2 linked regions of the Microbispora sp. ZYX-F-249 genome follow. The protein of the gene in region 1 interacts with the protein of each later gene in a pairwise test. Links are inferred from orthologs where the notes say so. Each region holds a gene or a part of one and is shown in the gene's direction. Other genes may lie near its edges.

Region 1 (14,359 bases):
TCGGTGTCGGGGATGTCGAGGCAGACCTCGTGCGTGTACGCCGTCGGACCGACGATGTTGTAGAGGCGATTGTCCACCGCCGGCGCCTCGACGTTGGTGGGGACGTATTTGTTGACGACATAGGTGTACCCGCCCGTGGAGCAGTCCACTGCGGATGTGTCCGCGGACGCGGCGCCGACGCCGGTGAGCGTGGCGCCGAGGACGCCGCTGGCGACGGCGAGAACGGAGATGGTGCGCTTCATGCCTCTCCTCATCCGTGCGGTGGCCCTTCACCCAAGTAGTTGAAGGGTGAATTGATTTTGATCACATCTGCCCCATATGCACAAGCCTGAGCAATGAACCGTTCATCTCTCAGTCAAGGCGGTCAGGTTCGGCCTCCACAGTCGATGAACGGCCTACTTGTCTCTGCGAGCGCCCGCGACCCGGAAGAGAACATCGTCTTCGCCGTTGACGATGTTTTATCAATGGACTAACTTCGTCTCTGCGAGAGACGGCACCGCAGCACCGCGCCCGCCTCGCCGGCTCCTGCCCACACATCCCGATCGTTCGGAAGGCGATGACGCATGCCCGGAATCGGCGGCGAGACCGCACCTGGATTCGAAGCAGTACGTGAGGCGTTCGCGGCGAATCTGTCCGGCGGGCAGGAGGTGGGGGCCGCGGTCGCCGTATACCTGCACGGCCGGAAGGTCGTCGACCTGTGGGGCGGGATCGCCGACCCCGGGACGGGCCGCCCCTGGGACCGTGACACCCTGGCGGTCGTGTTCTCCACCACCAAGGGGGTCACCGCCGCCTGCGCGCACCTGCTGGCCGAGCGGGGCGAACTGGACCTGGACGCACCCGTCGCCGGCTACTGGCCGGAGTTCGCGGCGAACGGCAAGGGCCGGATCCCGGTGCGCTGGCTGCTCACCCACCAGGCCGGGCTGCCCGCGATCGACAACCCGATCACCCCGGCCGAGGCGATCGCCTGGGACCCGATGGTGACCGCGCTGGCCGCCCAGCGGCCGTTCTGGGAGCCGGGCACCGAGCACGGCTACCACGCGCACACGTACGGCTGGCTGGTCGGCGAGGTGGTCCGCCGGGTGACGGGCCGCAGCCTCGGTGCCTTCCTCGCCGAGGAGATCGCCGCACCGCTCGGCCTCGATCTTTGGATCGGGCTGCCGGAATCCGAGCAGCACCGGGTCAGCCGGATCGTCACGACCCCGATCGACCTCGGCGCGCTGACGGGGATCGACCTGGACGCCCTTCCCGAGTCCGCGCGCGAGGTGATGCGCGCCTATGCCGATCCCACATCGCTGACCATGCGGGCGATGACCGTCGTCACCCCTCTGCTGAACCACGACGACCCCGCCGAGCAGCTCGCCGAGATGCCCGCGACCAACGGCATCTGCACCGCCCGCGCGCTGGCCCGCTTCTACGCGGCCCTGATCGGCGAGGTCGACGGGCATCGCATCCTGTCCCCCGCCACTGTGGCGGCGGCGACCGCGGAACAGGCCGGCGGCGTGGACCGCGTCCTGCGCGTGCCCGTCCGGATCGCCACCGGTTTCGGCCTGCCCACCCCCGACGCCTTCTGGTACAGCCCGGCCGCCTTCGGGTTCCCCGGCTACGGCGGATCGCTCGGCTTCGCCGACCCGGCGTCCGGCCTCGCCTTCGGCTACGTCATGAACCGCGTTCGGGAGGGCGAGCCGGACAGCAGAGCCGCCACGCTCCTCGACGCGGTCCGCAGCGCGATCTGAGGCGGCGTTGGCGCGATACCGCGTGAGCCGGGCAGTATGCCGGGATGACCGACACACGTATCGATCCCCCTGTCGCCGCGGACGAGCGCACGATGCTGCGCTCCTGGCTGGACTGGCACCGTGAGACCCTCGCCGTGAAGTGCGAGGGCCTGACGGAGGAGCAGCTGCGGCTGCGCTCGGTGCCGCCCTCCAGCATGTCGCTGCTCGGCCTCGTCCGGCACATGGCCGACGTCGAGCGATCCTGGTTCCGGCGGCGGCTCAACGGCGAGGACCTGGAGGGCATCTACTACAGCGCCGACGACCCGGACGGCGAGTTCGACAACGTGGACACCGCGTCCGCCGAGGAGGCCTTCGCGACCTGGCGCGCGGAGGTCGAGCACGCGCGGGCGGCCGAAGAGGCCTGCGCCGACCTGGACGCCATGACGAAGACGGCCCGTGAGGGCGTCCACTACTCGCTGCGCTGGATCATGTGCCACATGATCGAGGAGTACGCCCGCCACAACGGCCACGCCGATCTGCTGCGCGAGCGCGTCGACGGCGCGACAGGCGAGTAGCCCGCCGCCCGGCGGGCTCAGCCGGACAGGCGGACCGGGTTGACGAGGTCGGCGTAGATGAGAAGGCCGCCCATGACGACCAGCAGGGCCGCCATGACGTACGTCAGCGGGAGCGCCTTGGCCACGTCCACGTAACCGGGGGCGGGCCGGCGGCGCACCCGCGCGAAGGCCCGCTTGAGGCCCTCCCAGAGCCCGCCGGCGATGTGCCCGCCGTCCAGCGGCAGCAGCGGGATCAGGTTGAACATGCCCACCGCGAGGTTCAGCGCGGCCAGCAGGTTGATGAAGATTTCGATCTTGTTCTCGACCGGGAGGTCCGAGGCGGCGATCTCACCGCCGATCCGGCCCGCCCCCACGATGCCGATCGGCCCGTTCGGGTCGCGCTTGTCTCCCGAGAACGCGGCGTTCCACACGCCGACCATCTTCTTGGGGATGTTGACCATCGCGACGGCGGTGCGCTCGGTCAGGTCCCACATCTGCCCGACGACGTAGCCGGGGCCCTTCTTCACCACGACGGTGGTCGGGCTCACGCCCAGGAAGCCGACGTTCTTGTCGATCTTGTCGGGGTCGGTCAGCGAGGGCATGTCCTGCGCGATCAGGTCGACCCGCACGTCGGTCCGCTGCCCGTTCCGTTCGATGCCGAGCGTCGTCGCCCCCGCGCCGTGCTCCCGGATCAGCCGCTGCGCCGCCTCCCAATCGGCGGCCGCAGTGCCGCCGACGGCGACGATGTGGTCGCCGGGCCGCAGACCGGCCTTGGCGGCGGGCGTCAGCGGGTCGCTGTCCCGGCAGTCGCGGTGCCCCGCCTCGGCGGCGGGGATGGCGCATTTGGACACCGAGGACACGACAGGCGTCAACTCGCGCACGCCGAACCCCATCATCACGACCGCGAACAGCACGAACGCCAGCACGAAGTTCATCGCCGGGCCGCCGGTCATGATGATGACCTTCTGCCACCAGGGCTTGCGGTAGAAGACCCGGTTCTCGTCGCCCGGCCGGATCTCCTCCGAGGCGACGGCCCGCGCGTTCTCGATGAGCCCCTGCCAGGGGCCCGTGGAGACGCTGCGCAGCTTGCCCGGCTCGTCGGAGGCACGCGGCGGGAGCATGCCGATCATGCGGATGTAGCCGCCGAGCGGGATCCACTTCACGCCGTACTCGGTCTCGCCCCGCCTGCGCGACCACATCGTGGGCCCGAAACCCACCATGTACTGGGTCACGCGGACGCCGAAGAGCTTGGCGGGCACGAGGTGCCCGATCTCGTGAAGCGCGATGGAGACCAGCAGACCGACGAAGAGGATCACGAACCCGGCCACGAAGAGCCAGCTCATCAGCGCGTACCCCCGAGGTGGAGAAGGTGCCCTGGCAGACGAAGCACCTTTCGAGCGTAGCCCACCCGCGCAAAAGCGAAGACTTTTCCGACGCGGGTTCGGCTTGCCCGGCCATGACCGATTAGGGACACTTCGTTGACAGTACGCAATTGGTCGATCACCCTTTGAGAGACGTCCAGAGGGGAGCATCTTGATCCGGATCCTGGTGGCCGAGCATCTTCCGTTGGTACGGCGTGGCCTGGTCGCGTCCCTCGACGGGGAGGACGACCTGCGGGTGGTCGCGGACGTCGGGTCGGGCGAGGACATCGTGCCCGCGGCCCTGGACGTGCGGCCGGACGCCGCCGTCATCGACGCGGACCTGCCCGGCGTGGACGGGCTCAGCGCGGCGGCACGGCTCGGTGAGAAGGTGCCGCGCTGCCGGGTGATGCTGCTGTCGGCGCAGCCGAGCCCGGGTCACGTGAAGCGGGCCTTCGCGGCGGGCGTCCTGGGCTACCTGAGCATCGAGGTGGGCCCCGAGCAGCTCGCCGACGGCATCCGCCGGATCACCGCCGGGCGCCGGGTCGTCGACTCCGAGCTGGCGGTCGCCGCGCTGGAGGCCGCCGACTGCCCGCTGACGCCGCGGGAGCACGACGTGCTGCGGCTCGCGGCGGGAGGCGCGCGCCCGAAGGAGATCGCCGCGGACCTGGGCCTGTCCGTCGGCACCGTGCGCAACCACCTGTCGCGCATCCTCGTCAAGACCGGGGCGCGCAGCCGTGTGGACGCCGTCCGCATCGCCACCGACTCCGGCTGGCTGTAGGAACTCAGGGGCGCCAGATCAGGACGAGCGCGCAGTCGTCGTTGTGGCCGGAGGACATCGACTGGACGAGCTGCCGGGCCTTGTCCCGGAACCCCGACGGCAGCAGCCGCTCGGCCTCTCCCAGCAACCGGTCGAGCCCGGCGTCGATGTCCCGGCCGGGCTGTTCGATCAGCCCGTCGGTGAACAGCATGAGCGCGTCGCCCCTGCGCAGCACCCCGCTGTCGGTCTCGCAGGCCAGGTCCGGAACCACGCCGAGCACGACGCCCTTCGCCGTGGACACCCGCCACGTGCCCGACCCGGCGTCGAACCGGACCACCGGCGGGTGTCCGGCCGAGGTGATGGTGTAGGCGCCCGTGGACAGGTCGAGGTCGAGGTGGACGGCGGTGACGAACCCCTCGTCGCCGAGCTGGCGGTGCAGGTAGGAGTTGCACGCGACGAGGAAGTCGTCCACCGAGCCGAGCAGCCCGCCGAAGGTGCCCGACAGCATGAGCGCGCGGGTGCCCGCGTCCACGCCCTTGCCGGACACGTCGACGACCGCGACCTGGACCCGGTCGCCCTCCCGCATCGAGACGACGAAGTCGCCGCCGAACGAGGATCCCCCGGCCTGCTTGAGCACCACCTTGCCGCCCCAGTCCTTGGGCAGCGAGGGCAGCTCGCTCTGCCGCTTGAGCCGGTCGCGCAGCTCCAGCAGCATCGCGTCGCCGCGCAGGCCCTGGACGCCGAGCTTGCCCCGGGTCCGGGCCATCGTCCACGCCAGCGCGGCGGTGAAGGCCATCGTGATCAGCAGGCCGGGCCCGACGCTGGGCACCCCCGTGATCGGTCCCATGTACGTCAGGGAGGCCACGACCACGCACAGCAGGATCGCGAGGCTGCGCAGCCGGAGCTGGAGACCGCCGATCAGGGTGAAGAGGATCAGCAGCGAGGGCGAGAACCAGTACGCCGACACCTCCGCGTCGAGCACGCCGACCACGATGGTGAGCACGGCGAGAGCGATGAGGAGGTACCGGTCCCTCGACCAGACTTTCCTGACGAAACGAACCAACGGCACCAGGAGCGGTACGCGCGCCAGGAGCGCGCGCAGCCGAGGAGGGATCAGCGGCGCCGGTCGGGAAGTCATGATGGCCTCGACTGTATCCGGACAGCCCAGGTGGCGGCACCTGCTTGACCAAGGTCTAGATCACGCGGCACGGATATTGGGTCGCCCCGCGCGGCGGCCCGCTTCTACGGTGTTTCGATGAGCATCGCCGTCCGCCCCATCAAGGAAGCCGAGTGGCCGGCTTTCGTGGCCGTCGCCTACGAGGCGTTCAGCTCCACCTATCCACTGGAGATCACCGACCGCTGGCGCGAGATCATGGAGATCGACCGCCTGGTGTCCGCCTTCGACGGCGACCTGGCGGCCGGCTGCGCCGGCGCGCTGTCCTTCCGGATGACGGTTCCCGGCGGCCCGATCCCCGTCGCCGGGGTCACGTCGGTGGGCGTGCTCCCCTCACACCGCCGGCAGGGCGTGCTGACCGCGCTGATGACCCACCAGCTGCACGACCTGCACGACAGCGGGCGCGAGGCCGTCGCCGCGCTCTACGCCAGCGAGGCCGGCATCTACGGCCGCTTCGGGTACGGCAGGGCCGCCGACGCCCTGTCCTTCCGCATCCCCACCCACGGCTCGGCCTTCACCCGCTCGGCCCCCGCCGATCCCGCGCTGCGTCTCCGGGTGGCCAGGCCCGCGGACGAGCTCGCCAGGCTCCGCCGGGTCTACGACGCCGTACAGCCCGGCCGTCCCGGCCTGTACGGGCGTTCGGAGGCGTACTGGCGGGCCGAGATCCTCCCGGACACCGACCACGACCGGGGCGGGATGGGCCCGCTGCGCTGCCTGATCGCGGAGGACGCGTCGGGGCCCCGCGGCTACGCGCTGTTCCGGGCGAGGTCCGGCTGGAACGAGCACAACGTGTCGGACGGGGAGGTCCGGCTCCTGGAGCTGCACGCCGTCGATCCCGCGGCGTACGCGCTGGCCTGGCGCGGCGTCCTCGACCGCGACCTGTGCGCGGTCGTCCACGCCGAGCGGCGCCCGCTGGACGACCCGATCATGCACCTGCTGGCCGAGCCCCGCCGGCTCAACGCGGTCTGGATCGACGATTTGTGGGTCCGTCTCGTGGATGTGGACCGGGCCCTGGCCGCCCGCGCCTACGCCGCCCCCGCCGACCTCGTCGTCGAGGTGGAGGACGAGGTCTGCCCGTGGAACGCCGGGCGCTGGCGGCTGAAGGTCGCCGGCGGGGAGGGGACGTGCGAGCGGAGCGAGGCGCCCGCGGACCTCACGCTGCCGGTCGGCGTGCTGGGCGCGGCGTACCTGGGCGGGCGGCCTCTCGGTGCGGCGGCGGACGCCGGGCTGGTGCGGGAGCACCGAGCGGGCGCCCTGCGCGAGCTGTCGGCCGCGATGGCATGGGACCCGGCGCCGTGGGGCTGCCGGGTGTTCTGAAACGCGCCGCGGACAACCGGCGCGTAGGCTTCGGGCATGGCGCTGCAGAGTTTGCAGATCACCGCGATCACGGCCATGCGGGCCCGGGACGTGTCCCGGCCGACGCCGGAGCAGCTGGAGGCCGCCGACCAGCGGCCGCTGCGGGACGAGACGCCCCGGCGGGAGCCCCGCCGGGGCCGGGACGGCAGAGGGACTCAGGCGGGCAGCGGCGGCAGTTCGCCGGTGGTCTCGTAGTCGGCGAGCTGGCGGATCCGCCGGGCGTGCCGCTCGGCCCCGGAGAACGGCGTGGCCAGGAAGAGCCCGACGAACCGGGCGGCCTCCTCCGGCGTGTGCTGCCGGGCGCCCAGGCTGATCACGTTGGCGTCGTTGTGCTCGCGGGCCAGCTTGGCCGTGTCCTCGTTCCAGGCGAGGGCCGCGCGCACCCCCCGCACCTTGTTGGCGGCGATCTGCTCGCCGTTCCCCGAGCCGCCGATCACCACTCCGAGGCTGCCCGCGTCGCCTGCCACGCCCTGAGCGGCGCGCAGCACGAACGGCGGGTAGTCGTCCTCGGCGTCGTAGACGTGGGGCCCGCAGTCCTCCACCTCGTGGCCCTGCTCCTTCAGCCAGGAGACCAGGTGATTCTTCAGCTCGTAGCCGGCATGGTCGGCACCGATGTAGACACGCACGGCACAAGTTTCCCAGAAGGCCTCTGGCGGACACGACCCCGGGCTCCACTAAAGTAATAGCCAAGACGGGTATCCGTCCCTTACACCTCCGGCCTGACAGGAGTGTCATGCGCGAGCTGCGTTACGTCGGCGACCCGGTCCTGCGCACCCCCGCGGAACCGGTGACGGACTTCGACCGCGAACTGCGCCGGCTGATCGACGAGATGTTCGCCGTCATGTACCAGGCCGACGGCGTGGGGCTGGCCGGGCCGCAGATCGGCGTGGGCCGCCGGCTGTTCGTCTACGACATCAGCAACCGCAAGGGCCACGTGATCAACCCGGAGCTCACGATCGACGACGCCGAGCAGGTCGTCGAGGAGGAGGGCTGCCTGTCGGTGCCCGGCAAGGAGACCGGCAAGCCGTTGTACGCCCCGACCGCCCGCGCCGCCGGGGTCACCCTGCGCGGGGTCGACAAGCTCGGCAGGCCCGTCTCCGTCAAGGCCCGCGGCATGCTCGCCCGGTGCTTCCAGCACGAGTTCGACCACCTCGAAGGCACGCTGTACGTCGACCGGCTGGGCAAGGACGAGCGCCGCAAGATCCTCCTGCAGGCGCCCTGACTCAGAGCTGGATGGCCTTGACCTCCAGGAACTCCTCCAGGCCGAACTCGCCGAGCTCGCGGCCGATCCCCGAGTGCTTGTAGCCGCCGAACGGCGCCATCGTGTTGAACCGGCCGCCGTTGACGGCCACCTGCCCGGTGCGCAGGCGGCGCGCGACCGCGAGCGCCCTGTCCTCGGTGCCCGCCCACACCGCTCCCGACAGCCCGTACGGCGTGCCGTTGGCGATCTCGACGGCCTCGTTCTCCGACGAGAACGGGACGATCGACAGCACCGGGCCGAAGATCTCCTCCTGCTCGACGGACATGCCGGGCGAGACGCCCGCGAAGATCGTGGGCTCGACGTAGTAGCCGCGTTCCATCGGGTTGTCGGGCCCGCCGAGCACGAGGCGGGCGCCCTCCTCCTGGCCGCGGTTGATGTACCTGACGACCCGGTCGCGCTGGGCGGCGGACACCAGCGGGCCCAGACGGGTGCCCTCGGCGAACGGATCGCCCGGGACGTAGGCGCCGGCCGCCTCGACAGCGAGCCGTACGGCGTCGTCGTACTGGTCCCAGTGGACCAGCATCCGGGTCAGCGCCGAGCAGGTCTGGCCCGAGTTGAGGTACGCCCCGGCGACCCCGTTCCTCACCGCCTTCTCCAGGTCGGCGTCGGGCAGGATGATGTTCGCGGACTTGCCGCCGAGCTCCAGGGCCACCCGCTTGACCGTCTCGGCCGCGAGGGCCGCGACCCGGCGGCCGGCCCTCGTGGACCCAGTGAACGACACCATGTCGACGTCCGGATGGGCCGCGATGGCCTCGCCGACCACCGGCCCGTGGCCGCTGACCATGTTGAACACGCCGGGCGGCAGCCCTACCTCGTGGAGGATGTCGGCCAGCGCGTACGCCGCGAGCGGCGCGACCTCGCTCGGCTTGAGCACCACCGTGCAGCCCGCGGCCAGCGCCGGGGCCACCTTGCACACGACCTGGTGGAGCGGGTAGTTCCACGGCGTGATCGCGCCCACCACGCCCACGGGCTCGCGCACGATCAGCGAGTTGCCCACACGGCCGGCGTCGAACTCGTACCTCTTGGCGAGGTCGGCGTAGAAGGCCAGCACCTCGGCGGGCATCAGCGTCTGCACTTTCAGCGCGAGCGTGAGCGGCGCCCCCATGTCGGTGGCGATGGTCGCCGCGATCTCCTGGGCGCGTTCCTTGAGCAGCCCGGCCGCCGCCCCCAGGAACGCGGCGCGTTCGGCCGGCTCCAGGGCCGACCAGGAGGGGAAGGCGGCACGGGCGGCGGCGACGGCGGACTCGACGTCGGCGGGCGACCCCGCGGGCACCCGGTCCACGATCTCCTCGGTCGCGGGGTTGACGACGTCGACGGCCTCGCGCGAGGCGGACGGGACCCAGGCTCCGTTCACGTAGAGGTGACGCATGTCACTCATCCTTGCGCCTCGGCTGTCAGATGGCGAGCCTTCCGGCCGAAACCTTTCCGATCGATTCGCGAGCCGGTGAAGGAGCCTGTCAGCGTCAGGTGAAGATCGGGTCGCGGGTCCGGGACCGCTTCAGCTCGAAGAAGCCGTCGGTGCCGGCGACGAGCAGGACCCCGTCCCACAGCCGGGCGGCGGCCTCGCCCCTCGGGATCGGCGACACGACGGGACCGAAGAACGCCGTGCCCTCGACGGCGATGACCGGCGTGCCCACCTCCTGGCCGACCAGGTCGATGCCCTCGCCGTGCGAGCGCCGGATCGCCTCGTCGTACTCGTCCGAGTCGTGCGCGGCGACCAGTGCGGAGTCGAGCCCCGCGGCGGTGAGGGCCTCGGCGAGCGTGGCCCGGTCGCGCTCGCGCCCCTCGTCGTGGAAGCGCCGGCCGATCTCGGTGTAGAGGTCGCCGAGGACCTCCTCGCCGTACTTGTCCGCCGCGGCGGCGAGCACCCGTACGGCGCCGAGCGTCTGCCCGACCCGCTCGCGGTAGTCGGCGGGGATGTCCTTGTCCTCGTTCAGCACCGCCAGGCTCATGATGTGCCAGCGCACGTCGATGGGCCGGAGCGCGGCCACCTCGTGGATCCAGCGCGAGGTGATCCACGCCCAGGGGCAGGCGGGGTCGAACCAGAAATCGACAAGCTTTCGGTCGGACACTGTGACACCCTCTCGAACGGACTATGGTTCCTGCGGTCGTCAACCCGGGCAGGAAATCTCCTATTCCAGGTAGGAGCGATCTCGAATCCGCGATGTCCCCGCGGCGTGGCAGGATTCATCCATTCCCTGACGCGACGGGGCGGCGGGGATCCGGGGGCTCGATCATGTGATGAGGAGCGGGTGTGGCAGGGAATCTGACACGGGACGAGGCTCGGGAGCGCGCTCGGCTGCTCTCCGTCCAGTCCTACCAGGTCGAACTCGACCTGACGGAGGGCGAGGAGCGGTTCGAGAGCATCACGACGGTCCACTTCACCTCGGACCGCGAGGGGGCGGACACCTTCATCGACCTGCACGGCGCGCACGTGCGGAAGGTCGTGCTCAACGGCAGGGAGCTGGACGTCAGCACCTACGACGCCGAGAAGGGGCGCATCCCGCTGCCGGGGCTGGCCGCGCACAACGAGCTGCGTGTGGACGCCGACTGCTCCTACATGCGCACCGGTGAGGGCCTGCACCGCTTCGTCGACCCCGTGGACCGGCAGGTCTACCTGCACAGCCAGTTCGAGACGGCCGACGCCCACCGGATGTACGCCTGCTTCGACCAGCCGGACCTCAAGGCGACCTTCGAGCTGACCGTCCTCGCCCCCGCCGACTGGGAGGTGGTGTCCAACGCCGCCCCCGACGCGGCCGAGGAGCTGGAGGAGCACCGCGGGCGGCACGGCACGCTGCAGGCCGCGAGGCGCTGGCACTTCCCGCCGACCCCCGTCATGTCGACGTACATCACGGCCCTCATCGCCGGGCCGTACGCCGTCGTGCGGGACGAGCACGACGGCATCCCGCTCGGCGTCTACGTGCGGCGCTCGCTCGCGCAGTACCTCGACGCCGACAACATCTTCGAGGTCACCAAGCAGGGCTTCGACTTCTTCCACCGCGTCTTCGGCCTGCGCTACCCCTTCGGCAAGTACGACCAGCTGTTCGTGCCCGAGTTCAACGCCGGCGCCATGGAGAACGCCGGGGCGGTGACGTTCCTGGAGGACTACGTCTTCCGCTCGCGCGTGACCGACGCGGTCATCGAGCGCCGCGCCGAGACGATCCTGCACGAGATGGCGCACATGTGGTTCGGCGACCTCGTCACCATGCGCTGGTGGGACGACCTGTGGCTGAACGAGTCGTTCGCCACCTACATGTCCGTGCTGTGCCAGGCCGAGGCCACCCGGTGGGGCCAGGGCGCGTGGACGACGTTCGCCAACGTCGAGAAGGCCTGGGCCTACCGGCAGGACCAGCTGCCCTCCACCCACCCCATCGCCGCGGACATCCCGGACATGCAGGCCGTCGAGGTCAACTTCGACGGCATCACGTACGCCAAGGGCGCGTCGGTGCTCAAGCAGCTCGTCGCGTACGTGGGCCTCGACAACTTCCTCGCCGGGGTGCGCGACTACTTCAACGAGCACGCCTGGAAGAACACCACCCTGCAGGACCTGCTGTCGGCGCTGGAGCGCACCTCCGGGCGCGACCTGTCGTCCTGGTCGAAGGAGTGGCTGGAGACCTCGGGCGTCAACACGCTGCGGCCGTCGTTCACCACGGACGACGAGGGCCGGTTCCTGAGCTTCGACGTGCTGCAGGAGGCCACCCAGGAGCACCCGACGCTGCGCTCGCACCGGGTGGCCATCGGCCTGTACTCCCTGCGGGACGGCGTGCTGACCCGGACCAAGCGGGTCGAGCTCGACGTGGTCGGGGCGCGCACGGCCGTGCCCGAGCTGGTCGGCGAGGCCCGGCCCGACCTCGTGCTGGTGAACGACGACGACCTCACCTACGCCAAGATCCGGCTCGACGAGCGGTCGCTGCAGACCCTCGTGAACGGCGGGATCAGCGCGTTCACCGAGTCGCTGCCCCGCGCGCTGTGCTGGTCGGCCGCCTGGGACATGACGCGGGACGCCGAGATGGCCACCCGCGACTACGTCAAGCTGGTCGTCTCCGGCATCGACTCGGTGCGCGACATGACCGTCCTGCAGACCGTGCTGCGCCAGGCCCGCCAGGCCGTGCAGCAGTACGCCGACCCGGCGTGGCGGGCCACCGGCCTCGCCGAGCTGGCCGGCGCGCTGCGCCGCCTGATCGCGGCGGCGGAGCCGGGCTCGGACCACCAGCTCGCCTACGTCAACGCCTTCGCCGCCACCGCCACCTCGCCCGACGACCTGGCGTTCCTCAAGGGCGTCCTCGACGGCGCCGAGGTGCCCGAGGGCCTGGCCGTCGACACCGACCTGCGCTGGACGCTCATCCACGCGCTCGTGTCCGGCGGTGTGCTCGGCGCCGGGGACATCGACGCGGAGCTGGCGCGGGACGCCACCGCGACCGGCGAGCGCTCGGCCGCCACCAGCCGGGCCGCGATCCCGACCCCGGAGGCCAAGGCCGAGACCTGGACGGCGATCGTGGCAGGCGAGCTCAGCGGGGCGCTGCTGCGCTCCACGATCCTCGGCTTCGTGGACCCGCACCACCCCGAGCTGCTGGAGCCGTACGGCGACCGGTACTTCGAGGAGATCGGGCGGATCTGGAGCGAGTGGACCTTCGACATGGCGCAGAACTTCGCCGTCGGCTGCTACCCCGCGCTGCTGATCCGTCCGGAGACCGTGGCCCGCACGCAGGACCACATCAGCGCGAACCAGCCGCCGCACGCGCTGCGGCGCCTGCTGCTCGAGGGCGCCGACGGCGTCAGCCGGGCGCTGCGCGCCCGCGCCCGCGACGCCTCCGCGTGATCTTGCAGTTTGTCGCACAGGACCCCGCCGAGCTGCCCGGTCACCCTTGGTGATCATGCAGAATTCGGCGGGCCCACCCTTCTGGCAGCGTGAATACAGTCCGTGATCTTGCAGTCGGGCAAACCGGGTGCAAGATCACGGACTTTTGTCGTACGGCGTGAGCTGCGCGGATCGCTCCGCGGCGCCGATCACTGCAAGATCACGGAGGGTCGCCCTCCAGGTCATCGCGTACGCGTGCGACAAACTGCAAGATCACGACGGAGAGGGCGTTTACAGGGGGGCGGCCCGGGACTACCGTCCGTGCAGGAGGCCTCCATGATCCCCTTGATCGTCGTCCTCGCCGTCGTGGCCGTCCTCGTCGCGGCGTTCGTCTCCGTCTACAACCGTCTCGTCCGCGCCCGCAACAACGCCGACAACGCCTGGGCCCAGATCGACGTGCAGCTCAAGCGCCGCTACGACCTGATCCCCAACCTCGTGGAGACCGTCAAGGGCTACGCCGCCCACGAACGGGCCACGCTGGAGGCCGTCGTCGCGGCGCGCTCCCGGGCGATCGGCGCCCGGGGCCCGGCCGAGCAGGCGGCCGCCGAGAACATGCTGTCGGACGCGCTGAAGAGCCTGCTCGCGGTGGCCGAGGCCCACCCCGATCTCAAGGCGAGCGCCAACTTCGCCGAGCTCCAGGAGGAGCTGGCCGCCACCGAGAACCGGATCGCCTACTCCCGGCAGTACTACAACGACGCCGTCCTGACCTACAACAACGCCGTCCAGGCGGTCCCCGCGAACATCGTGGCCGGGATGACCGGCTTCGCGCCCCGCGAGTACTTCCAGGCGCCCGGCGAGGAGCGCGGCCCCGTGCGGGTCAGGTTCTGACGGTGTCCGCCTCGATGGCCGCCTGGGTGGCCGCCGCGGCGGCGACCGGCCTGTGGCTGCTGCTCCTGCTCGCGCTCGCCGTGGCGACGAGGAACCCGGACGTCGAGCCGGGGCCGGCCACCGGGGAGCTCGCCGGGCACTCCCCCGCGGTGGTCGACCTGATCACCGGCAACTGGCGGCTGTGCGACGAGGCGGCCTCGGCCACCCTGCTCGACCTGGCCGCCAGGGGAGTCGTGGCCGTCGAGGAGATCGGCCCCGAGCTGTCCCTCGTACGGCTGCGCAAGGAGCCGGGCGGCCTGCGGCCGTACGAGCGGCTCGTCTACGACCACGTCCGCTCGCTGGCGGTCGACGGCGTGGTCGCGACGGGAGCGCTGGCCGAGGGCTCGCGCGACCTCGGCCGGTGGTGGAAGAGCTTCCGCAGGAAGGTGATCGTCGAAGCGCGGGAGCAGGGCCTGTCCCGGCCGCGCTGGAGCCGGGCGCACGCGCTGCTCCTCGGCG
Region 2 (14,526 bases), on another replicon or contig:
CCCCTCGCGCGGCGTCATCCTGTGAACCTCCCCAGGGCCGGAAGGCAGCAAGGATAAGCGGGCTCTGGCGGGTGTGCGAGGGGTCTCTTCAGTTAGCGGGAACGCCGGCCGGGTCGACCCCCCGAGGAGGCGGCATGAGTCTTGCGCTGTACCGCAAGTACAGACCCGGGACATTCGCCGAGGTCAAGGGGCAGGAGCACGTCACCGACCCCCTGCGCCAGGCGTTGCGCAGCGGCCGGATCCACCACGCCTATCTCTTCAGCGGCCCGCGCGGCTGCGGCAAGACCTCCAGCGCCCGCATCCTCGCCCGCTCCCTGAACTGCGAGAAGGGTCCGACGCCCGATCCCTGCGGCGAGTGCGAGTCCTGCGTCGCGCTGGCCCCCACCGGGCCGGGCCACCTCGACGTGATCGAGATCGACGCGGCGTCCCACGGTGGCGTGGACGACGCCCGCGACCTGCGTGAGCGGGCCTTCTTCGCCCCCGTCTCGGCGCGCTACAAGATCTACATCATCGACGAGGCCCACATGGTCACCCGTGAGGGCTTCAACGCGCTGCTGAAGCTGGTGGAGGAGCCGCCGCCGCACCTCAAGTTCGTCTTCGCCACCACCGAGCCCGAGAAGGTGATCGGGACGATCAAGTCCCGCACCCACCACTACCCCTTCCGGCTCATGCCGCCCGCCACCTTGAAGCGGCTGATGGAGGAGATCCTCGACTCCGAGTCCGTGCCGTACGAGCCGGCCGCGTTACCGCTGGTCGTACGGGCGGGCGCGGGCTCGGCCCGGGACACGCTGTCGATCCTCGACCAGCTGCTCGCGGGCGCGGACGAGTCCGGCATCACCTACCAGCGGGCGGTGTCCCTGCTCGGCTACACCGACGGCGACCTGCTGGACGAGGTGGTCGACGCGTTCGCCAAGCGGGACGGCGCGGCCGTGTTCCACGCCGTGCACCGGGTGATCGAGGGCGGTCACGACCCCCGCCGCTTCGCCACGGACCTGCTCGAACGCTTCCGCGACCTGGTGATCCTGTCCAACGTCCCCGAGGCGGCGGGCAGCGGCCTGCTCGACCGGCCGGACGACGAACTGGAGCGCCTCCAGGCGCAGGCGGCGTCCATGGGCCCCGCCGAGCTGACCCGGGCGGCCGAGGTGTTCAACGCCGGACTGACCGAGATGCGCGGCGCGACCTCACCCCGCCTGCTGCTGGAACTGATGTGTGCCCGCGTGCTGCTGCCCGGGGCCGACCAGGGCGAGGCGGCGCTGCTGACGCGGCTCGAACGGCTGGAGCGCGGCGTCGCGGCCGGTGTCCACACCGCCGCGCCCGCACCGGCGGCCCCTTCGGCCCCCGCAGTGGCCGCGCCGACGGCCCCGGCGGCCCCGGCTCCGGCGGCCCCGGCTCCCGCCCCGGCTCCCGCGCCGCAGGTTCAGGCCGCCGCGCGGAGCGCGGACGACTGGCCCACCCCCGTACGGCCCGGGTCCGGGTCGGCTGCCGCACCGCCTTCGCAGGCGCCGCAGGCCCAGGCGCCCGCGGCGGGCGGAGGACCGGTGCAGCAGGCCTGGCCGCAGGTGCTCGAAGCGATCAAGAACCGCCAGCGGGTGGCCTGGATGATCCTCAACGCCCAGGGCAGGCTGCTCGGCGTCGAGGGCAACGTCGTCACCGTCGGCTTCGAGAAGCCTGGCGACGTGCAGGGCTTCCTCAAGGGCAAGCGTGACGAGGTGGTGGCCGCAGCGCTCGGCGACGTGCTCGGCGGCACCTGGCGCGTCGACGTGGTGGTCGGCGGCCCGGGACCCGGCCCGGCCGGTCCCGCCACCCGCGGGCCGTCGGGCCCGCCGGCGCCCCAGACGCCGCAGACGCCGGCGCCGCCTCCTCCGGCTCCCCCGGCTCAGCCCTCCGCACCGGCCGCGCCGCCCACGCCGGCTCCGGCGGCCATGCCGCCCACGGGCGCCACGCCCGCTCCGGCTCCGGAGCGGAAGGCCGCGGCGCCCGCGGCGACCGACGAGTCGTGGCCGGACGCGCCGTCCGACGACTACGACTCGCCGTCCCCGTCCTCCCCGTCCCCGTCCTCGCCGTCACCGGCCTCGCGGTCCGCGCCGAGTCCCGGCCTGGCCGCGGCGCGCTCGGCGGCCAGGGCCGCCGCCCAGACGGGCCCCCGGCAGGCCTGGCCGGAGACGGTGCCGGCCCGTACGGGCGGGACCGCACGTCCGGACGACGATGTGGACCCGCTCAACGACGACGACGCCGACGTGAGCGAGCTGTCCGGCATGGCGCTGATCCAGCGTGAGCTGGGTGGTCGCGTCATCGAAGAGATCGATCACTCCTGAGCGCCTTCCCCGCCGCAGGGACGGCCGCCGCATGGACGGAGACTGGTTGGGTAACCGGTGTCCGTCCGCCCGCGACAGGCCGGCGACCCGCGTGGAACACGCACGCCGCGCCGGTGCGGAAACCGGGGCGACACCGTAGGCTCGGTCGCGACGAACATGTCGCTGGACGCTGAGGAGCGCAACCATCGTGAATCCAGGGGATGTCAACCTCCAGCAGTTGCTGGAGCAGGCTCAGCTGATGCAGCAGCAGCTCGTCACCGCGCAGCAGGAGCTCAGCGACGCCGAAGTGGAGGGCAGCGCCGGGGGCGGCCTGGTCGTCGCCACCGTGAACGGCAGCGGCGAGCTTCTCGAGCTCGAGATCAGCCCGCTGGCCATCGACGCGAGCGACCCGGAGGAGACCGCGCAGACGATCGCGGACCTCGTGCTCGCCGCCGTTCGGGACGCCGTACGCGCCGCGGGGGAGCTGCAGCAGGAGAAGCTGGGCCCGCTCGCGCAGGGACTGGGGGGCGGCCTCGGCGGTCAGCTGCCGGGGTTCTAGAGCATGTACGAAGGGGTCGTCCAGAACCTGATCGACGAGCTCGGGCTGCTGCCCGGCGTCGGTCCCAAGAGCGCGCAGCGGATCGCGTTCCACCTCCTCGCGGCCGACCCGGCCGACGTCAAGCGGCTCGCGCACGCCCTGCTCGAAGTGAAGGAGAAGGTGCGCTTCTGCCGGGTGTGCGGCAACGTGGCCGAGGAGCAGGAGTGCCGGATCTGCCGGGACCAGCGGCGCGATCCGCACGTGATCTGCGTGGTCGAGGAGTCGAAGGACGTGGTGGCGATCGAGCGGACCCGCGAGTTCCGCGGTCGCTACCACGTGCTCGGCGGGGCGATCAGCCCGATCGACGGCATCGGCCCGGACGACCTGAAGATCCGCGAGCTGATGACCCGGCTGGCCGACGGCCAGGTGACCGAGCTGATCCTCGCGACCGACCCGAACCTCGAGGGCGAGGCGACGGCCACCTACCTGGCCAGGCTCGTCAAGCCCCTGGGATTGAAAGTGACCCGACTGGCCAGCGGCCTGCCTGTGGGCGGTGATCTCGAGTACGCCGACGAGGTCACTTTGGGCCGCGCTTTCGAAGGACGGAGGCTGCTGGATGTCTGACGAGTGGAACGACCTGGCCGCACGCGTCGCCGGACACGCGCAGAACTTCATCGACGGCCTCACCCGCCTGGCCGGCGGTGAGGGCGGCGACGCGACGCTGCCGCTTCTCCTGGTGGAGGTGGCCCAGGTCAGTCTCGCGGGCACCCAGCTCGGGGCCGCCCAGGACGTGATCCTGCAGGGCAACGTCGAACCCGCGCTGAGCGACGACCCCGACATCGACCCCCTCCGTACGGCTCTCGCCGCCCGGCTCGGCCCGGTGGACGACTACGCCGAGGTGTTCGACCCCTACAAGGACACCGTCGTCACGCCGTACCGGCTGTCGGACGACCTCACGGCGGTGGCGGCCGACCTCATCCACGGGCTGCGGCACTACCGGGCGGGCCGTCCGCTCGAGGCGCTGTGGTGGTGGCAGTACTCCTACTTCAACACCTGGGGCAACCACGCCGGTGCGGCGCTGCGGGCCCTGCAGGCGCTGGTCGCGCACACCCGGCTCGACGTCGTCGAAGAGGGCACCGCGGTCTGACCGTCCACATGCTGGTCGCTGCCGGTCTCGGTTTGGGACGTCCAAGTACACTGTGAGCTCCACGTCCTGATTCGTTGGAGATTCCAGTGGCGCTCGTTGTGCAAAAGTACGGTGGTTCCTCCGTAGCCGACGCGTCCTGCATCAAGCGGGTCGCCCAGCGGATCGTCGCGACGAAAAAAGCGGGCAACGACGTCGTCGTCGTGGTGTCCGCGATGGGCGACACCACCGACGAGCTGCTCGACCTGGCCCAGCAGGTGTCGCCGCTGCCGCCCGGCCGCGAGCTCGACATGCTGCTCACCTCGGGTGAGCGGATCTCCATGGCGCTGCTCGCGATGGCGATCGCCAACCTGGGTCACGAGGCGCGCAGCTTCACCGGCTCGCAGGCCGGTGTCATCACCGACTCGACGCACGGCAAGGCGCGCATCATCGACGTGACGCCGAGCCGCATCCAGGAGGCCGTCGACGCCGGTCAGATCGCGATCGTGGCCGGGTTCCAGGGCGTCTCCCAGGACAGCAAGGACATCACGACGCTGGGCCGGGGTGGTTCCGACACCACGGCCGTCGCCCTCGCGGCGGCGCTCGGCGCGGACGTCTGCGAGATCTACACCGACGTGGACGGCATCTACACCGCCGATCCCCGCATCGTCCGTACGGCGCGGCAGATCCCGCGGATCTCCTACGACGAGGCCATGGAGATGGCGGCGTGCGGGGCGAAGATCCTGCACCTGCGTTGCGTGGAGTACGCCCGCAGGTTCGACCTGCCGATTCACGTCAGAAGCTCGTTCAGCACGAGGGAAGGCACCTGGGTCGTCTCCGACCCCTACAGCGAAGGAACCGAAGTGGAGCAGCCCATCATCTCCGGGGTCGCGCACGACCGGAGCGAGGCCAAGATCACTGTGGTCGGGGTGCCCGACAAGGTCGGAGAGGCCGCCGCCATCTTCCGCACGCTGGCCGACGCCGAGATCAACATCGACATGATCGTGCAGAACGTGTCGGCCGCGGCGACCGGGCGCACGGACATCTCCTTCACGCTGCCGGCCAACGACAGCCAGACTGCCCTGACGGCGCTGAAGAAGATCCAGAACCAGGTCGCGTTCGAGTCGCTGCTGTACGACGACCAGATCGGCAAGGTCTCCCTGATCGGCGCGGGCATGCGCTCGCACCCGGGTGTCACCGCCAAGTTCTTCGGCGCGCTGGCCGACGCCGGGGTGAACATCGAGATGATCTCGACCTCGGAGATCCGCATCTCCGTCGTCGTGGGACAGAACGAGGTGGACACCGCGGTCGCCGCCGCCCACCGCGCGTTCGACCTCGACGCCGACCAGGTCGAGGCCGTTGTGTACGGAGGTACCGGACGATGAGCCGCAAGCCCACCCTCGCCGTCGTCGGCGCGACCGGTGCCGTCGGCACCGTCATGCTCGACATCCTGACCAGCCGCCGCGACCTGTCCGACGCGTACGGCGAGATCCGGCTGATCGCCTCGCCGCGCTCGGCGGGCAAGGTGCTGAGCGTGCGCGGCGAGGACGTCGTCGTCCGGGCGCTGTCGCCGGAGGCGTTCGACGGCGTCGACATCGCGATGTTCGACGTGCCGGACGAGGTCTCCGCCGAGTGGGCGCCGATCGCCGCCTCGCGCGGCGCGGTGGCCGTGGACAACTCCGGCGCCTTCCGGATGGACCCGGACGTGCCGCTCGTGGTGCCCGAGTGCAACCCCGAGCAGGCCCGCAACCGGCCCAAGGGGATCATCTCGAACCCCAACTGCACGACGCTGTCGATGATGGCCGCCATGGGCGCCCTGCACCGCGAGTACGGCCTGCGCGAGCTGGTCGTGGCCTCCTACCAGGCGGTGTCCGGGGCCGGGGTGGCCGGGCCCGAGCGGCTCTACAGCGAGATCGAGGCCGTCGCCGGCGACCGGACGATGGGCACCGTCGCGGGTGACGTGCGCAAGGCCGTGCCCGACCTGGCGGACTCGCCGTTCCCCGCCCCGCTGGTGCTCAACGTGGTGCCGCTGGCGGGCTCGCTCAAGGACGGCGGCTGGACCTCCGAGGAGCTCAAGGTCCGCAACGAGTCGCGCAAGATCCTCGGCATCCCGGACCTGAAGGTCTCGGCGACCTGCGTCCGCGTCCCGGTGGTGACCACCCACTCGCTGGCCGTCCACGCGACGTTCGAGCGGGAGGTCACGGTCGAGGGCGCCCGGGCGCTCCTGGACGCCGCGCCGACCGTGGTGGTGCTCGACGACCCCGCGAACGGCGTGTTTCCGACCCCGGCGGACGTCGTGGGCACCGACCCGACGTACGTCGGCCGGATCCGCCAGGCGCTCGACTTCCCGAACACGCTCGACCTGTTCCTGTGCGGCGACAACCTCCGCAAGGGCGCCGCGCTCAACACCGCCGAGATCGCGGCGCTGGTCGCCACCGAGTTCGCGTAAGGTCTGCCCACACCTCTGACGGCGCGGCGCGGTACAGTGCCGCGCCGTCGGCGCGCGTGCGCCGGTAGCGCGGTTTGCCGCCACGCGTGGATCATCTTGTCGGTTCATGACCGGACGCGGGCCCGACCCGTACAGTGACGAGCGTGGCCGAGAAGACACGGGAGCTGATCGTCGAGACGGCCCTCCGGCTGTTCAGGGAGCGGGGGTACGAGGCGACCACGATGCGCGCCATCGCCGCGGAGGCGGGCGTGTCGGTGGGCAACGCCTACTACTACTTCAGGTCCAAAGAGCAGCTGATCCAGGCGTACTACGACCGGGCGCAGGCGACGCACGAGGCGGCGTGCCGCGAGGTGTTCGCCGCCGAGCGGTCCTTCGCCGGACGGCTCGGGGGCGTGCTGCGGGAGTGGGTGCGGATCTCCGAGCCGTACCACGAGTTCGCGGTGAAGTTCTTCAAGCACGCGGCGGAGCCCAGCAATCCCCTGAGCCCGTTCAGCGCCGAGTCCGCCCCCGCGCGCGAGTCGGCCGTCGCGCTCTACCGGGAGGTGGTCGAGGGTTCGGCCGGGCGCATGGACGACGAACTGCGCGAGGAGCTTCCGGAACTGCTGTGGCTGCTGTGGATGGGAGTCGTGCTGTTCTGGGTCCATGACGACTCGCCGGGGTGTGCGCGCACCTACCGGCTGATCGACCGGGTCGTCCCGCTCGTCGACCGTCTGGTCGGTTTGTCGCATCTGCCCGGCATCAAGGGCGTGGCCAGGGAGGTCATCGAGGTGGTCCACGAACTCCGGGCGTGACCGCGACGCCATACCGTCCGGTTGGTATGGTCGGGGCGAGACCTTGGAAGGGGTGGCCGTGGACCGCTGGGGCATGACGATTCCGTTCTTCGGGCAGACGCCGGTCGAGTCGAAGGAGCTCATCGCCGAGCTGCCCGCACTGGGCTACACCGACGCGTGGTCGGCCGAGGTGGGCGGCACGGACGGGTTCGTCCCGCTGGCCCTGGCGGCCGAATGGGCGCCGTCCCTGCGCCTGGGCACCGCGATCGTCCCCGTCTACACCCGCGGCCCGGCCCTGCTGGCCATGTCGGCGGCCACGCTGGCCGACGTCGCCCCGGGCAGGTTCGTGCTGGGCATCGGCGCGTCGTCCCCGGTCATCGTGGGAAACTGGAACGCCGGCGAGTTCGACAAGCCGTACGCGCGGGTCCGCGACACCCTGCGCTTCCTGCGCGCGGCGCTGGCGGGGGAGAAGGTCACCGAGAGCTACGAGACCTTCGCCGTGAAGGGCTTCCGGCTGGAGAAGGCCCCCGCGACGCCGCCGAAGATCGTGCTGGCCGCGCTGCGCCCCGGCATGCTCCGCCTGGCCGCCCGCGAGGCCGACGGCGCGATCACCAACTGGTTGTCGCCCCAGGACGTACGGAAGGTCCGGGCCGAGCTGGGGCCGGAGACCGAGCTCACCGCGCGGCTGTTCGTCGTGGTGACCGAGGACGCCGCGAAGGCGCGGGAGATCGGCCGCCGGCTGCTGGCCTCCTACCTCACCGTGCCGGTGTACGCGGCCTTCCATGAATGGCTCGGCCGGGGTGAGGCGCTGCGGCCCATGCAGGAGGCCTGGGCGGCCGGGGACCGCAAGGCCGCGCTCACGGCGATCCCCGACGAGGTCGTGGACGACCTGATCGTGCACGGCGACGCGGCGACCTGCCGTGCCCGCGTCCGGGAGTACGTCGCCGCGGGGCTCGACACGCCCGTGCTCGCCCCCCTGCCTCACGGCGACGTGGCCCAGGCCGTACGGGACCTCGCGCCGGGCTCCTGACGGAACCGGGGGAGCGCCGCCGGACGTTATCGGGAAGGCAAAGCGGGCAGGGGAATCCACCTGGAGGTGTCCTCATGGTGAAGGCAGGACGTGCGGCGGCCACCTGGCGCGCCTACCGCGAGGTCTCCAAGCCCGGCTCGCCGGGGCTCGGGGCCCGCATCCGGGCCGTGCCCCGGATGCTCCGCGCCGCGATCAAGGGCGACTACCCCGGTATGACCAAGGGCAAGCTCGCCATGCTCGGCATGGCCGTGGCGTACATCGTGTCGCCGATCGACGTCGTCCCCGACTTCCTCCTGGGCATCGGCGTCGTCGACGACTTCGGCGTGTTCCTGTGGCTGGCGACCGCGCTGCTCGGCGAGAGCGGCCAGTTCGTCGACTGGGAGCACGGCGACCGGCCCGTCCACACCGGCAAGGTCCGTCGTTAGAGCTGCTCCTGCCGCAGCCAGGCCCGCGAGGGCAGGGGGTGGCCGAACAGGCGTGCGGCGTTGCCGTACGAGACCCTGGCGATGTCGGCGGGAGGCAGGCTGCCGAGGTTGCGGGCCACCGCGCGCTGGGTGTCCGGCCAGGTGGACTCCGCGCGCGGGTAGCCGGTCTCCAGCATCACCCGCTCCATGCCGACGGCGAGCCGCACCGAGCTCAGCGCGCTGTCGTCGAGCGTGCCGAAGAAGAAGTTGCGCCGCAGCACCTCGCTGGGCTTCAGGCCGCCCTCCCAGCTCGGCTCGCCCGCGACCGGGTGGTCGAGCGCGTAGTCGGCCCGCTCGGCCAGCATCGGCAGCCACCCGACGCCGCCCTCCACGATGAGGACGCGCAGCTTGGGGAAGCGCAGCGCCACCCCCGACCACAGCCAGTCGGCGCAGGCGAACATCGCGCTGGCCGGGATCAGCGTGGTGATCGCCTCCACCGGGGTGTCGGGCGACGGCACCGGTGCCCAGGAGGACGCGCCGGTGTGCAGGCACACCACGGTCCCCGTCTCCTCGCAGGCGGCGAAGAACGGGTCCCAGTGGCGGCTGTGGATCGACGGCAGCCGCAGCCGGGTGGGGAACTCGGGGAACACGACGGCCTTGAACCCGCGTGCGGCGTTGGCCCTGATCTCCTTCGCCGCGATCTCGGGATCGGGGAGCCAGGGAAGCTGCAGCGCGATCATGCGCTCGGGGTAGGTGCCGGCCCACACGTCGACGTGCCAGTCGTTCCAGGCCCGCACGAGCGCGAGCCCGAGATCCTGGTCGCGGGTGCGGCCGAACGCCACTCCGGCCTGGCTCGCGAGCATGCCGGGGAAGCACAGGGCCGCCCAGATCCCGGCCCGGTCCATGTCGTCGATCCGGGCCTCGATGTCGTAGCAGCCCGCCCGCATGTCCTCGAAACGGACGGGATCGAGCGTCCACTGCTCCTTGGGCAGGCCCGCGCCCACGTCCAGCCCCGCGCAGGGATAGGTGGCGCCACCGTACCGCCACACCTGGTGGCCCGAGTCGGTCTCCACGACCTTGGGCGCGAGGTCCTTGTACTTCTCGGGGAGGCGGTCCTCGAAGAGATCGGCCGGCTCGATCAGGTGATCATCGACCGAGATGATCACGAAGTCCCGCCGCCTCGGCTCTGGGTCGGTATGCAGCGGCGTCGTCACGGTAGTAAACGGTAGGGCCAAGGGATAACACGGTACAAGCTGCGAGGTCTCCGGTTGGTATCCGTTCGCTCACCTTGCGGCGCGTACGGTCACGCCCTGTGACTCCCGCTCCGTCCGGAGGTCGCGGGCCTCGCGGCGCACCAGCAGCACCCAGCCGCCCACCGCGATGCCGATGAACAGCCACCACTGCACGGCGTAGGCCAGGTTGAGCCCGCCTCCGCCGCCGACGTCCGGCGGGGGCAGGAGCTCCGGCGCCTCGGCCGGCATGGGAGTCTGCGCGGTGAGCTCGACGAACCCCCCGAAGACCCCGTACGGCAGGCCCTTGGCGAGGGCGGGCGTGTCGATCAGCAGGATCTGGCCGGCGGGCAGCCCGGAGCGGTTCCTGATGCCGGTGTTCTCCCGGGTCTCGGCCGGGCGGAGCCGTCCGGTGACCGTCACCTCCCCGGTGGGCGGCGCGGGCACCCGCGGCGGGGCGTCCGCGGTCGCCCCGGCCGGGACCCAGCCCCGGTTCACCAGCACGGCGCCCTGCGGCGTGACGAGCGGGGTGATCACGTAGAACCCCACCCGGGTGTTGAGGGTGCGCCGGCGCACCACGAGCTCGTGGGCGGGGTCGTACCGGCCGGTGGCGGTGACGATGCGGTACCTGTCCCGCTCCGGCACGGTCGCGCCGGGCCGGCCCAGCCGGTCGATCGGCACGGGAGCGGCGCCGAGGTTGGCGGTGATCAGGGCGCTGGTGGCCGACCGCTCCTCGAACCGTCCCCACTGCCACTTGCCCAGGAAGAAGAAGGCGGGGATCAGCGCGAGCACGAGCAGATGCAGCCCGACCCAGCGGCGCGTGAGGAGGAACCGGTACACGCCACCAGCCTAGGCAGCGCCACGACCGGTCCTGCTGTCAGGACGTGTCTCAAGCAGGGGTGCTCAGCCGGGCGCCGGGGCCGGGGCGGGGGGTCACCTCGCGCGGACCCCCGATTTCGTGGCCCTCCTCGCACACGAGGTGCAGTGCGACGGGCGCGCCGCAGTCGCGGTGGGTCACCACGACCGGCGGTCCCTCGGGATCGGCCACATAACGGTCACCCCAGTGCATGAGCGCGATCATGATCGGGTAGAGGTCGAGGCCCTTCTGGGTGAGCCGGTACTCGTCGCGCTGGCGCTGGCCGGGCTCCTGGTAGGGCACCTTGCGCAGCAGGCCCTCGTCGACGAGCCGCGACAGCCGCGCGCTCAGCACCTGCCGGGGCGCACCGGTGCGCGTCTGCAGGTCGGCGAAGCGCCGGATGCCGTTGAACGCCTCCCGGAGGACGAGGAAGGTCCACTTCTCGCCCAGAACGGCGAGGGTTCGCTCGATGGAGCAGTTGTCCACCCGATAACGCCGCATGTCGCGCATCGTAACCACAACCTCCCGCAGACATCTAAGTCTAGTTGACAGACTCAGGTGCGACGGGGGACGCTGAGTCCATGTTGGGAACTCAGGCGAGACCCGTCGTGGACATCCGTGCGGCGTGCCCGGACGACGACGAGGAGCGGGTGCGGCTCTTCCTGCAGGGCCTGTCGCGGGCCACGCTGACGAACCGGTTCTTCGTCGGCCCGGGCCGGCCGAGCGCGAGCCTGGTCCGCGCCATGGTCGCGCGGGACGACAGGCGGGACGCGCTGCTCGCGCTGCACGGCGACGCCGTCATCGGGCACGCGATGAGCCACCTCGCCGACGGCGACGGCGGAGTCGAGGCCGAGATCGCGGTCGTGGTGGACGACCGGTGGCAGAACCTCGGCATCGGCTCGCGGCTCGTGCGCACCCTCCTGCGCCGGGCGTCCGTGCGCGGCGCGGTCGTCGCCGGCATGGACGTCATGACCGAGAACCGGCGGGTGCTGGCGATGGTGCGAAGGACGTGGCCCTCTGCCACAATCGTCACACACGGCCCATCCGTCGAGATCAAAGCGCGCCTCGCATTTGCAGAACAAGGTTCTGTTGGTTCACCATTGACTATGTGAAGAACGCGAAGAGCGCGCGGGACGGCAGGGCCAGGATCATCGAGGGCGCCCTGCGCAGGTTCAGCCAGAGCGGGGTGTCGGCCACCACCCTGGCCAGCCTCCGGCAGGAGAGCGGCGTCAGCGTCGGCAGCTTCTATCACCACTTCACGAGCAAGGAACACGTCTTCGGCGTGCTCTACGCCGAGATCCTCGACATGTACCAGGACGCCTTCGTCGGCGAGCTCGTCCGCCACGAGGACGCCCGCGCCGGCATCGAGGCGATCGTCGCGATGCACATGGCGTGGTGCGGCGAGCACCCCGAGCGCGCCCGCCTGCTGATCAGCGAGCGTCCGCCCCGGCGCAACGAGCCCGGCGGCCCGGAGGTCGCGGAGTCGCGGCGCGAGTTCTTCCGGCAGGTCTCCGACTGGTGGCGGCCGCACATGAAGGACGGCGTGCTCCGTCCCGTCCCCGCCACCATGTGCTACGTGCTGTGGCTCGGCCCGGCGCAGGAGATGTGCCGCCTGTGGTTCAGCGGCGCCCACCAGCCCACGCAGGAGGAGATCCGCGAGCTGGGCGAGGCCGCCTGGAACAGCCTGAAGATGCCGTAGATTCGATCTGTGGACGCCCCTTCTGACCTGGTCCGGCGGCTTCGCGACAGGTTCGTGGAGACCGGATACACGATCGACGGCGTGCGTGAGCGGCTGGGTGACATGGCCGCCTCCGCCCTGGCCCGCGAGGAGGTCGTGCCCGCACTGCGGGCCACCAGGGACGCCGACCCCCTCGCCGCGCTGATCCGCCTGTGGTGGCTGGGCGTCCCGGTCAGCATGGCCGCCGCCGACCTCCCGCTGCAGGACCTCATCGAGGCCGGGCTGCTGGTGCGCCTGGGCGACTCCGTGCAGGCCACCGTGCATCTCCAGCCGTGGGACACCGGCACGGGCGACCCGGCGTACGTGGTGTCCGACCGCAAGGTGCGGCCCGGCGACCCCTCGCTGCGGCCCGACCACGTGGTGGGAGCGGGCGGGGCCTCGGCCAACCTCGCCCAGCTCGGCTGGACCGCGCCGGTCGGGCGGGCGCTCGACCTCGGCACCGGCTGCGGCGTGCAGGTGCTGCACCTGGCGCCCAGGGCGGAGGACGTCGTCGCCACCGACGTGAACCGCAGGGCGCTGCGGCTGGCCCGCCTCAGCTGGGGCCTGTCCGGCGTGACCGGCGTCGAGGCGCGCGAGGGCTCGATGTACGACCCCGTGGACGGCGAGCGGTTCGACCTCGTGGTGTCCAACCCCCCGTTCGTCATCGCGCCCGAGGCCAGGTACACCTACCGCGAGGCGGGACGGCGGGGCGACGAGTTCTGCCGCGACCTCGTACGGCGCACGCCCCGGCACCTCGCCCAGGGCGGGCACGCGCGCTTCCTCGCCAACTGGCTGCACGTCAAGGGCGAGGACTGGCAGGACAGGGTGGGCGGCTGGCTCGCGGAGACCGGCTGCGACGGCTGGGCCGTGCAGCGCGACGTGCAGGACCCGGCCGAGTACGTCGAGCTGTGGCTGCGGGACTCCGCGGAGCACGGCACGTCGGCCTACCGGGAGCGCTACGACGAGTGGCTCGGCTGGTTCGAGTCGATGGACGTGACCGGCGTCGGCTTCGGCTGGATCGCCCTGCACGACTCCGGGTCGCTCGGCCCGCTCGTGCGGGTGGAGGAGATGACGCAGCCGGTCGAGCCTCCGTCCGGCGCGCTGGTCGAGGAGGTCCTGCGCGCGGCGCGCACCGCCCACGAGTTGTCCGACGAGGACCTGCTCGACGCGCGCCTGAAGCCCGCCGAGGGGGTGGTGGAGGAGCGGGTCGGGCAGCCCGGCGCCGACGACCCCTCCCGGATCGTGCTGCGGCAGACTTCGGGCGCGCGCCGTACGGTCACCGTCGGGACGGTGGAGGCGGCCCTGGCCGGGGTGTGCGACGGCGACCTGCCCACGCGGCCGCTGCTCGCCGCGATCGCCGAACTGACCGGCGAGGACCCGGACGCGGTGCTGCGCGACGCTCCCGCGGTGCTGCGCTCCCTGATCTCCGAGGGCTTCCTCCGGGTTGCAAGCCCACGTTGATCGGAGTTTGAACGGCCGGGCCGACAGTGGTCCTGAGCGGGCTTCGGGGGGGTTCGGAGCCCGCGCAGAAAGCCCGGCCGGTCGCCGACGTGAGGCGGCGAGTCGTCACGGGGCGCACCGGTAAGGATCCGGGCCCCCTGCGCGTCCCAGTGACGACGGGCGACCGGCCGGGCGGTTCACGCCCCCACGATTGGGAATCGGTGATCGATGTGATCAACCATGTCCGGATGAGCCGGCTCGACGACGACCTGCGACTCGACTCACGTCTCGACCTGTTCGCGCAGGAGCGCCCGGATGTCGTCGGCCTCGGGCGAGCCGAGCCGGGTGAAGATGTCGAGGGCCTTGACCAGGGCCTGCCTGCCCCGGCCGGTCTCTCCGAGACTCGCGAGGGCCTTGCCGAGGGCGGCCAGTGACTGCGCTTCGCCGTACGGGTGGGTGATCTCGCGGCTCACGGTCAGGGCCTGCTCGGCGTGCCGGGCGGCCTCGGCGAACCGCCCGGCGGCGATGAAGGTGGCGGCCAGCCGGTAGCAGACCCGCTGCTCCCAGACCCGCTGGTTGCTCGCCCGGAAGAAGGCCAGGCACTCGGCGTGGTGGACGACGGCTTCGTTGAGCCGCCCGACATGCGACAGCACGTTGCCGAGGTGGTAGCGGGCCC

Evidence for each region.
Region 2: the proteins of def (region 1) and AAH991_RS01595 interact in binary tests that used the Escherichia coli proteins (3 or more experiments, as listed by UniProt). The link is inferred for Microbispora sp. ZYX-F-249 from one-to-one orthologs.

Annotation. Positions count from the first base shown.
Region 1 is NZ_JBDJAW010000031.1:22,153-36,511, forward strand. What follows is about bases 6,559-9,391. They hold def (peptide deformylase), read left to right. Parts: upstream 6,559-7,647; coding sequence 7,648-8,136; downstream 8,137-9,391. Other genes in these bases: AAH991_RS29385 (GNAT family N-acetyltransferase), read left to right, coding at 6,559-6,875; AAH991_RS29390 (hypothetical protein), read left to right, coding at 6,912-7,109; AAH991_RS29395 (ribose-5-phosphate isomerase), read right to left, coding at 7,070-7,540; AAH991_RS29405 (aldehyde dehydrogenase family protein), read right to left, coding at 8,138-9,391. Also shown: AAH991_RS29355 (hypothetical protein), read right to left, coding at 1-242; AAH991_RS29360 (serine hydrolase domain-containing protein), read left to right, coding at 564-1,733; AAH991_RS29365 (DinB family protein), read left to right, coding at 1,778-2,287; AAH991_RS29370 (M50 family metallopeptidase), read right to left, coding at 2,305-3,609; AAH991_RS29375 (response regulator transcription factor), read left to right, coding at 3,800-4,405; AAH991_RS29380 (PP2C family protein-serine/threonine phosphatase), read right to left, coding at 4,410-5,522; more of AAH991_RS29385, read left to right, coding at 5,640-6,558; more of AAH991_RS29405, read right to left, coding at 9,392-9,544; AAH991_RS29410 (mycothiol-dependent nitroreductase Rv2466c family protein), read right to left, coding at 9,639-10,247; pepN (aminopeptidase N), read left to right, coding at 10,430-12,994; AAH991_RS29420 (LemA family protein), read left to right, coding at 13,310-13,861; AAH991_RS29425 (DUF2207 family protein), read left to right, coding at 13,864-14,359. UniProt on the Escherichia coli protein: Removes the formyl group from the N-terminal Met of newly synthesized proteins. Requires at least a dipeptide for an efficient rate of reaction. N-terminal L-methionine is a prerequisite for activity but the enzyme has broad specificity at other positions.
Region 2 is NZ_JBDJAW010000001.1:353,900-368,425, reverse strand. The notes cover bases 4,371-7,370. They hold AAH991_RS01595 (aspartate-semialdehyde dehydrogenase), read left to right. Parts: upstream 4,371-5,336; coding sequence 5,337-6,404; downstream 6,405-7,370. Other genes in these bases: AAH991_RS01585 (LLM class F420-dependent oxidoreductase), read left to right, coding at 7,254-7,370; AAH991_RS01590 (TetR/AcrR family transcriptional regulator), read left to right, coding at 6,548-7,195; AAH991_RS01600 (aspartate kinase), read left to right, coding at 4,371-5,340. Also shown: AAH991_RS01620 (DNA polymerase III subunit gamma and tau), read left to right, coding at 135-2,315; AAH991_RS01615 (YbaB/EbfC family nucleoid-associated protein), read left to right, coding at 2,503-2,853; recombination mediator RecR, read left to right, coding at 2,857-3,456; AAH991_RS01605 (DUF5063 domain-containing protein), read left to right, coding at 3,449-3,979; more of AAH991_RS01600, read left to right, coding at 4,066-4,370; more of AAH991_RS01585, read left to right, coding at 7,371-8,204; AAH991_RS01580 (YkvA family protein), read left to right, coding at 8,279-8,629; AAH991_RS01575 (amidohydrolase family protein), read right to left, coding at 8,626-9,822; AAH991_RS01570 (SURF1 family cytochrome oxidase biogenesis protein), read right to left, coding at 9,892-10,677; AAH991_RS01565 (winged helix-turn-helix transcriptional regulator), read right to left, coding at 10,727-11,194; AAH991_RS01560 (GNAT family N-acetyltransferase), read left to right, coding at 11,275-11,805; AAH991_RS01555 (TetR/AcrR family transcriptional regulator), read left to right, coding at 11,802-12,392; AAH991_RS01550 (DUF7059 domain-containing protein), read left to right, coding at 12,393-13,871; AAH991_RS01545 (AfsR/SARP family transcriptional regulator), read right to left, coding at 14,132-14,526.